Linked DNA regions of Myxococcus xanthus. Each later gene encodes a partner of the first gene's protein in a complex. Links are inferred from orthologs where the notes say so. Each region holds a gene or a part of one and is shown on either strand. Other genes may lie near its edges.

Region 1 (5,566 bases):
CGGTTCACCTCGTCCGACTGGCGCATGCCCTCCAGCAGCGCGTCATCCATGCCGCGATTGATGCGCGGCCGCGCCGTGTTCCCACCGGGCGAGAAGGTGAACGTCCCGTCCACCCACGCCAGCAGGCGGAACAGGGCCTTCTCCCCTTCCACGCGCCCCAGCTTCGCGTTCACCGGGCGGCCTTCGACAACGGAAATCTCGCCCCGGTCGTTGCCGCGCTCCAGCGTCAGCCGGCCGCTGCGCCGGTTCATGCCCAGGAGCTGCATCAAATCCGGGATGCTGAGCTGGCTGAGCGAGCCTTCGATTTCCTGCTGCTCGCTCTTGAGGTCCTTGGCCGCCTCGCTGCGCCGGAAGATGTGCTCGATGCGGCTGAGCACCTCGTCCAGGTTGAAGGGCTTGCGCAGGTAGCCGTCCCGCAGGCCGCGCAGCCGGTCCGACTCGAAGCTCGCGGTGGTGAGCACCACCGGGATGTCCTCGGTGCGCGGGTTGGTGCGCAGAATCTGGATGAAGGTGCGCGCGTCCAGCAGCCGGCAACCCTCGTCGAACAGCGTGAGGTCCGGGTGGCGCAGCACGGCCACCTCCAGGGCCCGCGAGCCATCCGGCGCGTAGTGAACCTGATAGCCCTTGGTGCGCAGCGCCCGCGACAGCGAGCGCACGGACTCGAGGTCAGGGTCGGCGATGAGGATTTTCCGGACCGGGGCCACGGTGGCGCTCCGCTTCGTGTCAGTAGGGCTGCAGGTCGTATTCGGCCTGCAGCTTGGAGATGAGCCCGTCCACCACCGCGGTGTCCGAGGTGTGGAACCCCCACGTCGCTCCGTGGCCCCGCCGCTGGATGAGCGCGTAGGCCGCGTTCTCGGAGAGCCAGAGGATGAACTCGTGCCGTGCGATGCGGTCGTCGCCTTCCAGGAACACGGGCGTCAGCGCGGGGTGTGACTCCAGGTCGACGCGGCGGCCCAGCAGGTAGATGCGCGACGCCAAATCTGGCGGCGCGGACTCCAGCCCGGCGGCGATGTTCAGGTCCGTGCGAATCTCCGGCCCGCCTACGTACAGCAGGCCGCGCGAGCCTGGGTCTCGCATCATCTCCCGGGCAATCTCCGCCTGGAGTTCGTCGAAGAGCACGTCGGACACCTTGCCCCGGCGGCTCGGCTCGGAGCGCTCGTCCACCGGCAACCGGGGGCTGTTCGGCGTGCCCAGCAGCAGGTCCACCTCGTCCCAGAAGGGCAGCCCGTCCAGCATCAGCCGGCGCTGCAACGACGCGCGCCGCTCGTCCATGCGGCGGCGGCAGCGGTGCACCAGCTCGTCGAAGTCCTCGCCGTCCTTGGGGAAGGTGCTGGCCCCGCCCACCATCGCCAGCGGGAGGCGCTGGTCCACCTCCATGGCCTCGGGCTCCTCGCGCACGGCGGCCACCGCGCGGCGCACGAACATCAGCGCCCCGAAGAAGTCCGTCTCCGGCAGCAGGAGGTAGAACTCCTGGTCGCTCGCCTTCGCGATGACGTCCGAGTCGCGGATGATCTTGCTGAGCGCCTTGATGATGCCGCGCACCGCCTTCTTCGCGTCCGCCGCGCCCTGGCGCACGCGCACCAGCGGCAGGTTGTCGATGGAGAAGGTCAGCAGGGAGAACGTCCGCCCGTAGCGCCGGGCCTTGTAGATCTCCTTGGACGCGTAGTCGGTGAAGTAGCTGAGGTTGTACGCCGCCGTCTCGCGGTCTCTCAGGCCCAGGCGCTGGAGCGCGAGCATCTTCCGGCCGTTCTTCAGGCCCACCGCCGCGAAGTCACCCAGCACGCGGGCATCGCGCGAATGCTCGGGCCGGAAGTCTCCCGACAACGGGTCGGAGAGCTGCGCCAACCCGACGATTTCCCCCGACGCCACCAGGGGCACGTACATCACCGACGAGCGCTCGTCGCGGGCCAGCCACGGCTGGGCCTCTCGCAGCCGTCCGGACAGCGGCCCTTCCGGGCTCATCTTCTCCGCGAGGAACTGCCGGTCCAACAGTCCGCGGTAGGCCCGCAGCACCAGGTCTCCCCGGTCGTCCACCACCCACAGCGCGGCGCTCTGCGCGTCGCAGATGGCCGCCAGCTCCGAGGTGAGCCGCTCCTGGAGCCACTCCAGGTCGGGATGGGACAGGAGCTCCAGGCAGCGCTGGTGCAGGTTGTGGAAGCGAGCGAACTCCAGGTTCTCATCGCGAAGCTGCGTCCGTTCGCGGCGCAGGGACGCGCGCTCCAGCGCCCGGTCCACGGCGAGCAGCATGTCGTTGGCGTCCACCGGCTTGGTGAGACAGTCCGCCGCGCCCGAGCGCAGCGCCACCTCCGAGTTCCGGATGTCGGTGCGATGGCTGACGAGGATGACCTCCTGGTCGGGGTCCCGCTCGCGCAGGCGCGCGGTGAGGGCGAAGCCGTCCACGCCCGGCATCACCACGTCGGTGATGACCAGGTCGAACGGCGTGCGTGCCGCCTCTTCGAGCGCGAGCGTTGCGTTCTCCACGGCCACCACGCGATGCCCGTTATGCGTGAGCAAGTCGCTGGCGAGCTGACGGAAGAACAGGTCGTCGTCGACGACGAGGATGGGTCCGGCCACGGCGCGTTCTGACCTGGGGGCGAGAGGAACGCGGGAGGTTACCGGCCCGAGGGAACCGCGACAACGCCCTCGAAGACGAAGGCCACGGGTCCACGGAGGCGGATGTCGGACAGGTCGGCGGGGACGCGGATGCGCAGGTCTCCCCCTGGCAGGGTGACGCGCAGCCAGGCATCGGCCGGGAGCCGTTTGGCCAGCACGGCGGCCACGGCGGACGCGCAGGCGCCCGTCCCACAGGCCTGGGTGAGGCCGCAGCCTCGCTCCCAGACCACCACGGTGAGGCCGTCCGAGTCCACACGGACGAACTCCACGTTGGTGCGATCCGGGAAGGACGGGTGCCGCTCCAGCAAGGGCCCCAGGCGCGAGGCGTCTTCCAGCGGCTGGTCCAGGAGGACCATGTGGGGATTGCCCATGCTCACCGCGTAGGCGCGCAGGTGCGGATGACCCGGCACGAAGGCATCCAGGAAGGGCTGGCCGGTGACGCCCGAAGGCAGGTTGGGGGCGACCAGCCGGGCGGGGCCCATGGAGATGTCCACGGCCACCACGCCGCCCTCGCCATACGAGGGGTAGCAGGTGAGCACGCCCGCCCCGGTCTCCACGTCGAGGTGGCCCGGCGTCTGGCCCGAGTCATCCACCAGGAACTTCACCGCGCAGCGCAGGCCGTTGCCGCACATCTCCGCGATGCTGCCGTCCGCGTTGTGTACGACCATGCGGGCGACGCCACGCTCGGAGGGCAGCAGCGCCAGCACGCCGTCCCCGCCGATGCCCAGGCGCCGGTCGCACATCCACCGCGACGTGGCGGCGTCGATGTCCTCGCCGGAGCCGCGCCGGTCCAGCACGACGAAGTCATTGCCCAGGCCCTGATACTTGAAGATGCGCTCGCGAGCTTCCACGGGCGCAATCCTATTCGCGAGCGGCTATTCGCGCTCGTCCGGCTTCGGGGGCGTTTTCTGGGGCGGCAGGTCCAGCGCGGGCACCGCGCCTCGGGGACGCCGAGCCGGGGCCTTGGCGCCCTGCTCCGTCCCAGCTGGGGGGACCAGCTCGTTCCGGGCCGGCTCGGGCGCGTCCAATAGGGCGAAGCTGTCCGCGCGGGACGCCGGCCGCTGCGCCGCGGCCAGTTCGGCCTCGCGGTCCGCGAGCTTCTGCTGGAGGTCTTCCACCAGGGATTGGAGGAGCTCCATCTCCGCGGCCATCTCCAGCACGTCCTCGGGCTGGGAGGACACCTTGAGGGACTCCACGGCGGACAGGAGTTCGGCGCGCTCCACCTCCAGCGCGTCCACGCGGGCCTTCTGGGACTGGAACTGGGCTTCGAGGCCCCGGAGCTGTTCATCGAGCTGGGAGCGCTCGGTCTGGAGCAATGCGAGCTGCCCGGCAGCGCTGCCGTCGTGACTCTGGAGCTGCTGCGTGGCCACTTCGAGCGCCTGGGACAGGCGGGTGCGCTCGGCGCGCTCGGCGTCGAGGATTCGGACAGCGTCGGTGGACGCGGCTTCCAGGGCGGTGACGCGGCCTTCGAGGCGGACCCGGGCTGCGCGGGCGACGGACAGGTCGGACTGGAGGCGCTCGCGGTCGGAGTCCGCACGGGCGAGGCGCTCCTGGGCGGACTGAAGCGTGGCCGCGCGCTCCGTGGCGGCGGCCAGGTCGGCGCGGAGCACATCGAGCTGGGACGTGAGCTCGGCGACGTGGGATTCCAGGGTGGCCCTGTCGGCGTGGGCACGTTCAGCGGTGTCGGAGAGCAGGGCCGCGCGCTCGCTGGCCTCTGCCAGTTGCGCGTTGAATCGCGCTGAGGCATCGGCGAGCCGCGATTCCAGCTCCGCTTGCTGTGCTTCGAGTCGAGCGTTGAGGTCCGCCAGCCGGGTCTCCGACTCAGCGCGCTGTGCCTCGGCGTGGGCCACGGCTTCCGCGAGCCGGGCCTCCAGTTCGCCACGCTGCGCCTCGGAGCTGGCCACGGCGGCGGCCAACTGAGCCTCCAGCGCGCCTCGCTGTGCATCTGCGTGGACCGTGACTTCCGCCAGCTGGGTCTCCAGCGCCGTGCGTTCGGCCTCGGTGCGAGCAGCAGCCTCCGCGAACTGCTGCCCCGCCTCCACACGTAGAGCATCGGAACGAGAGACAGCTTCCGCGAGCTGCGCTTCGAGTTCGGAGCGCTGGGCGTTGGAACGCGCGACGGCTTCCGCGAGCTGCGCTTCAAGTTCGGCGCGCTGAGCATCAGAACGCGTGACGGCGTCCGCGAGCTTCCCTTCGAGTTGGGCGCGCTGGGCCTCCAGCTCGCTACGGGCGCGCGTCAGTCCATCGGCTGAGTCCGTGAGCTGGGCCTCCAGCGCGTTCGCCCTCGCCTGCTCCGTGGCGGCGGCCTCGGTCGCGCGGGCCAGTTCGTTTCGCAGCGTCTCCAGCGCGGCACGCTCGGCTTCGAGCGAGTTCTCCATCGCGGTGGCCTTGCCCGCGAAACGTCGCGCCGTCTCGAGCTGCACCATGAGCAACTCGGCGTTTTCCCGCTGCGCCGCGAGCCGGTCCTGCGCATCCACCAACTCGGCATCGAGCCGGGCGATGTGCATGCCCCGCTCGTGCAGGGCCGCCATCGCGCGCTGGAGCTGTGCCCCCAGGCGCATGCTCTCCTGCCGCGCCGCTCCAAGATGCGCCAGCTCCTGCTGCGCCGCGGCCAAGGCCGTCCGTTCGCGGTCTCGCTCCGCCGCCAGCGCTTCGATTTCGCCCTGCTGCCGCTCCGCCCGAGCAAGCGCGTCGTCCAGCTCACGCTCGACCGAGGAGAGCCGCTCCTGCGCGGCGGCTTCCTGCCGGGTCAGCGCCTCGCGAGCCTCGGTGGCGGCCTCGCTGACACGGCCCGCCTCCGCCTCACGCTCCGCGACCTGTTCACGCAGCTGGGCGACCTGCGTCTCCAGCGCCCCGATGATTCCCGCACGCTCGGCGAGCTGGGCATCCGCCGCGCTCCGAGCCGACTCCAGGTCCGCCAGGGCCTGAGCCAACGAGACCGCACGCGCCGCGT
Region 2 (4,298 bases), 210 kb from region 1 along the record:
ACGGTGATGACGCCTTCCTTGCCCACCTTCTCCATCGCGTCCGCGATGATGGTGCCGATCGTCTCGTCACCGTTGGCGGAGATGGTACCGACCTGGGCAATCTCCTTCTTGTCCTTGGTCGGCTTGGCCAGCTTCTTCAGCTCGGCGACGATGGTGGCCACGGCCTTGTCGATGCCGCGCTTGATCTCCATCGGGTTGTGGCCCGCGGCGACCAGCTTCGCGCCCTCGCGGAAGATGGCCTGCGCCAGCACGGTGGCCGTGGTGGTGCCGTCACCGGCGACGTCAGACGTCTTGGAGGCAACCTCCTTGACCATCTGCGCGCCCATGTTCTCGAACTTGTTCTCGAGCTCGATCTCCTTGGCGACCGTCACACCGTCCTTGGTGATGGTCGGGGAGCCAAAGCTCTTCTCGATGACGACGTTGCGGCCCTTGGGGCCCAGGGTGACCTTGACCGCATCGGCCAGGATGTTGACGCCGCGGAGGATGGCCTCACGCGCGCGCACGTCGAAAAGAATGTCCTTCGCCATTTGGATGGTTCCTTGAAGGAAGAGTGTGGGAGACCGGATTACTTCTCGATGACGCCGAGCACATCCTCTTCACGGAGGATGAGGTGCTCCTCGCCGTCGAGCTTGATCTCGGTGCCCGCGTACTTGCTGAACAGGATGGTGTCGCCGGCCTTGATGTCCAGCGGACGGACCTTGCCGTCCTCCTGCACCTTGCCGTTACCCACGGCGACGACCTTGCCCTCCAGGGGCTTCTCCTTCGCCGTGTCGGGGATGAAGAGGCCGCCCTTGGTCTTGTTCTCCTCGGCGACGCGCTTGACGATGAGCCGATCCTGCAGGGGACGAATCTTCATGGCCTGCTCCTTACATGTCGCTTCCGGCGCCGTTTCCGGTGGCGACCGAAAGCTGCTTGGGGGTTGAAAAAGGGCCTCGCGACCCATGGGGTTAGCACTCGCACCTCATGAGTGCTAACGCCCAGGCGCGGCGGATAATAACCAGCGAAGTCGACCCGTCAAGCGACGCTGGCTGACCGCTCCTGAACGTGCCAACTGCGCGGCATTGCTGGGGTTTTCCAGTGACATCCTCTACCCCTGGCGCCATGCCCGGCGGCCTGCCTCAGGGCCCTGGATTGGCACTCGCGATACCAGAGTGCTAACGCAAGTGCCCGGAATCACTGGGAGTGGCTTTGCCGTGCCCGCACCTGATTGCTACCCTTCCCAGGTCTCCTCCGGGCGACGTCCGCCCGGGGAATGACGGGAGGTGTCAATGAGTGGACTGGTGGCGTCCCTGTCTCTGAAGGAGTTCTTCAAGTCTCTTCTGGGCGAGGTCACGGGGCGGCAGCGGGTAGAACTGGCGGAGGTGACGGAGTTCTACCTGGTGAACCTGCTGTCCGAGTTCGCCGTCACCGACAAGCTGTTCACCCGCGAGGAGGACGGGCGCAAGGACCACGAGCCCCTGGCCATCCTCTACCACCAGGCCTTGCAGCAGGAGCGCGCCGAGCGCATCCGCACCCTGCGCCGGCTGGGCGACGTGTCGCTGTACACCGCCGGCTTCTTCTCCGGCGCGCTGCAGAGCGGCGTGGTGGGGCCGGACTACTACATCCAGATGGGCGGCACGGCGTATGGCCACGTGGCGGAGCTGACGCCGGCGGCGGGCTTCGCGCAGGTGTACCGGGAGTTGTGCGAGAAGTTCCGCAAGGTGGTGGAGGTGCTGGAGGAGATCTCCGCGCGGGGCATGGTGCAGGCCGGCCCCAGCGGCGCGCTGAAAGTCTATGAGGCGTGGGTCCGCACCGGGAGTGACAGGCTGGAGCGCGTGCTGCTCGACGCGGGGATGATGCCGCGGCCCAAGGGACAGCTCGTCAACTAGCCGGAGGTGGGGATGATTGGCCGCGTTCAGGACCACCTGGAGGCCATCTACGGCTTCACGTGCGAGGCAAGGGCGGAGGTCTTCGTGGTGGACACGGAGGCCGCCGCCCAATTGGGAGGCACCGGCCGCGCCGACGAGGAGCTGCTGGTGCACGAGGCGGGCGACGCGCTGGAGCTGGCCCTCTACCTGTCACCGGCGCTGCTCGACAGGCTCAAGCCCTACGAATCCGGTCCGCTGGGGTACGTGCTGGACAGCGACCTGGCCGGTTACTGCCAGCTGGCCGAAGGCGTGAGCCACTTCCTCTACGTGGCCCACACGGCGGCCCACGGCCGGACGGTGTCGCTGCTGGAGCTGGAAGCGCAGGCGGAGGTGGACAAGTTCGCGGTGTGCCTGCTGCACCGGTGGGGCGAAGGCGTGGGGGCCTGGGCGCGGGAGCTGCTCCATCGTCTCTTCGAGCGGGTGTCCTACCGCAAGCAGCTCTCCGTCCAGGAGCGGTGGCGCTACGAGGAGGCGAACCGGCTGTCACGCCGCTTCTGCGCGCGGCTGATGGGGCACGTCGTCGCCCGGCGGTTGGACCGGCTCCTGGGGGACCTGCGCTACGCCTACCGGCTGGGGGCGGAGGCCAAGCTTCGCCATTTCGCGCATGGCGGGTGAGCACCTTTCCTTCCGCATCGGGTAGGGTGGGCGGGTATGCCACGCGAGGCGTCCGCAGGCGGTGTCGTCATCCGGGAGAGTGCCGGTCACTGGGAGGTGGCCGTCATCCGTCCCCATGGCCGCACCTTATGGGCGCTCCCCAAGGGGCACGTGGACCCGGGTGAGTCGCCGGAGCAGACGGCGAGCCGCGAGGTGCGTGAGGAGACGGGGCTGTCCGTGTCGCTCATGGCCCCGTTGGGCGAGATTCGCTACGTGTACCAGTTCCGCGGACAGCGCATCTTCAAGCGCGTCCACTTCTTCCTGTTCCGCTATCAGGAGGGAGAGCTGGGGCCGCTGCCGGGGCCGCGCATCGAAGTGGACGAGGTGCGCTGGGTGCCGGTGGTCCAACTGGTGCCGCTGCTGGGCTACAAAGGAGAGAAGGCCGTTGCCTCGCGGGCGGTGCGCTGGTTGCGCTCCCAGGGCCTGCTCCCCGAAGCCTCCTCCCCGGCGAGCATTGCCGGGAAGGAAGGGGGCTGAAGAGAACCGCGGGGACTACTTGGGCTCGTCGCCCGTGTACTTGCCGGACAGCGCCTCGCGCACGTCACGGTCGAACTTCACGCGGCCGGTGGCCACCTCGCGCAGGGACAGCACGGGGGGCTTGTTCTTGGACTGCTCGAGGATGGGGCGGGCACCCGCCATCAGCTGCCGCGCGCGCTTGGCGCCGAGCAGCACCAGCGCGAACCGGTTGTCGACGAGGGGGAGGCAGTCTTCGACGGTAACGCGAGCCATGGAACGTCCTTCGGATTTCGGTGGGGCTACTGGAAGCCTCTGAAACTAAAGAGCACCCCCCGGCGAGTCAAGGAAGGACGCACCGGAGGGCAGCCGGGCGGGCGGCCCGGCTCAGGTGTACCACCAGGCCCAGAGGATCAGGACCGCCTGCAGGGGCAGCCGCAGCCAGAGCAGGGCCGGGGGGATTTTCCGGAACCGCTCCGGGTGCTGCACCATGTAGAGGTTGGCCGGAAAGACGGCGATGAACAGGGCGACGAGGCCCCAGGCGGCCAGCCGGCTCGTCTGGGGGATGACTAGGCCCACGCCCAGCAGCACCTCCGCCACGCCGCTCCAGAACACCAGCGGCCCGTGGAACGGCAGGTACGGGGGCATGATGCGCTGGTACATGCGCGGGTTGCGGAAGTGGTTCAGCCCCGCGCCCACCATCAGTAGGGCGAGCACGTACTGAAGGACGAGCTTCACGCCGCTCAAGTGGACGCGAACGCCTCGCTGACGATGGCGCGCGCCTCTTGGAGGATGGCTTGGAGGTGGGCTTCGTCGCGGAAGCTCTCCGCGTAGATTTTGTAGACGTCCTCGGTGCCGGAGGGACGCGCGGCGAACCAGCCGTTCTCCGCCACCACCTTGAGCCCGCCGATGTCCGCGTTGTTTCCGGGCGCGCGGGTGAGGCGCTGGAGGATGGGCTCACCGGCCAGCGTGGTGGCCTTCACCGCCTCCGGGGACAGCTTCTTCAGCGCGGCCTTCTGCGCGGCGGTGGCTGGCTGGTCGATGCGCGTGTAGAGCGGCGCGCCGAACTTCGCCGCCAGGGCCTGGTAGTGCTCGCCGGGGTCCTTCCCGGTGCGCGCGAGGATCTCCACCGACAGCAGGTCCAGGATGATGCCGTCCTTGTCCGTGGTCCACACGGTGCCGTCCTTGCGGAGGAAGGACGCGCCGGCGCTCTCCTCGCCGCCGAAGCCCAGCGAGCCATCCAGCAGCCCATCCACGAACCACTTGAAGCCCACCGGCACCTCG

The links. Proteins that work in one complex are often made in the same cells at the same time.
Region 2: the proteins of dapF (region 1) and BHS09_RS25110 are in contact, whole or in part, in a solved structure (PDB 5YGU), measured with the Escherichia coli proteins. The link is inferred for Myxococcus xanthus from one-to-one orthologs.

Annotation. Positions count from the first base shown.
Region 1 is NZ_CP017174.1:6,385,441-6,391,006, forward strand. Bases 1,539-4,483 are described here. They hold dapF (diaminopimelate epimerase), read right to left. Parts: upstream 3,465-4,483; coding sequence 2,613-3,464; downstream 1,539-2,612. Other genes in these bases: BHS09_RS25935 (GGDEF domain-containing response regulator), read right to left, coding at 1,539-2,574; BHS09_RS25945 (methyltransferase domain-containing protein), read right to left, coding at 3,489-4,483. In the rest of the region: BHS09_RS25930 (DUF4388 domain-containing protein), read right to left, coding at 1-704; more of BHS09_RS25935, read right to left, coding at 724-1,538; more of BHS09_RS25945, read right to left, coding at 4,484-5,566. UniProt on the Escherichia coli protein: Involved in the succinylase branch of the L-lysine biosynthesis and in the biosynthesis of the pentapeptide incorporated in the peptidoglycan moiety. Catalyzes the stereoinversion of LL-2,6-diaminopimelate (L,L-DAP) to meso-diaminopimelate (meso-DAP).
Region 2 is NZ_CP017174.1:6,181,023-6,185,320, reverse strand. Bases 1,311-4,298 are described here. They hold BHS09_RS25110 (NUDIX hydrolase), read left to right. Parts: upstream 1,311-2,558; coding sequence 2,559-3,038; downstream 3,039-4,298. Other genes in these bases: pgm (phosphoglucomutase (alpha-D-glucose-1,6-bisphosphate-dependent)), read right to left, coding at 3,758-4,298; BHS09_RS25100 (DoxX family protein), read right to left, coding at 3,402-3,752; rpoZ (DNA-directed RNA polymerase subunit omega), read right to left, coding at 3,054-3,290; BHS09_RS25115 (hypothetical protein), read left to right, coding at 1,881-2,522; BHS09_RS25120 (hypothetical protein), read left to right, coding at 1,311-1,868. Outside these bases: groL (chaperonin GroEL), read right to left, coding at 1-527; co-chaperone GroES, read right to left, coding at 566-856; more of BHS09_RS25120, read left to right, coding at 1,269-1,310. UniProt on the Escherichia coli protein: Master regulator of 5'-end-dependent mRNA decay.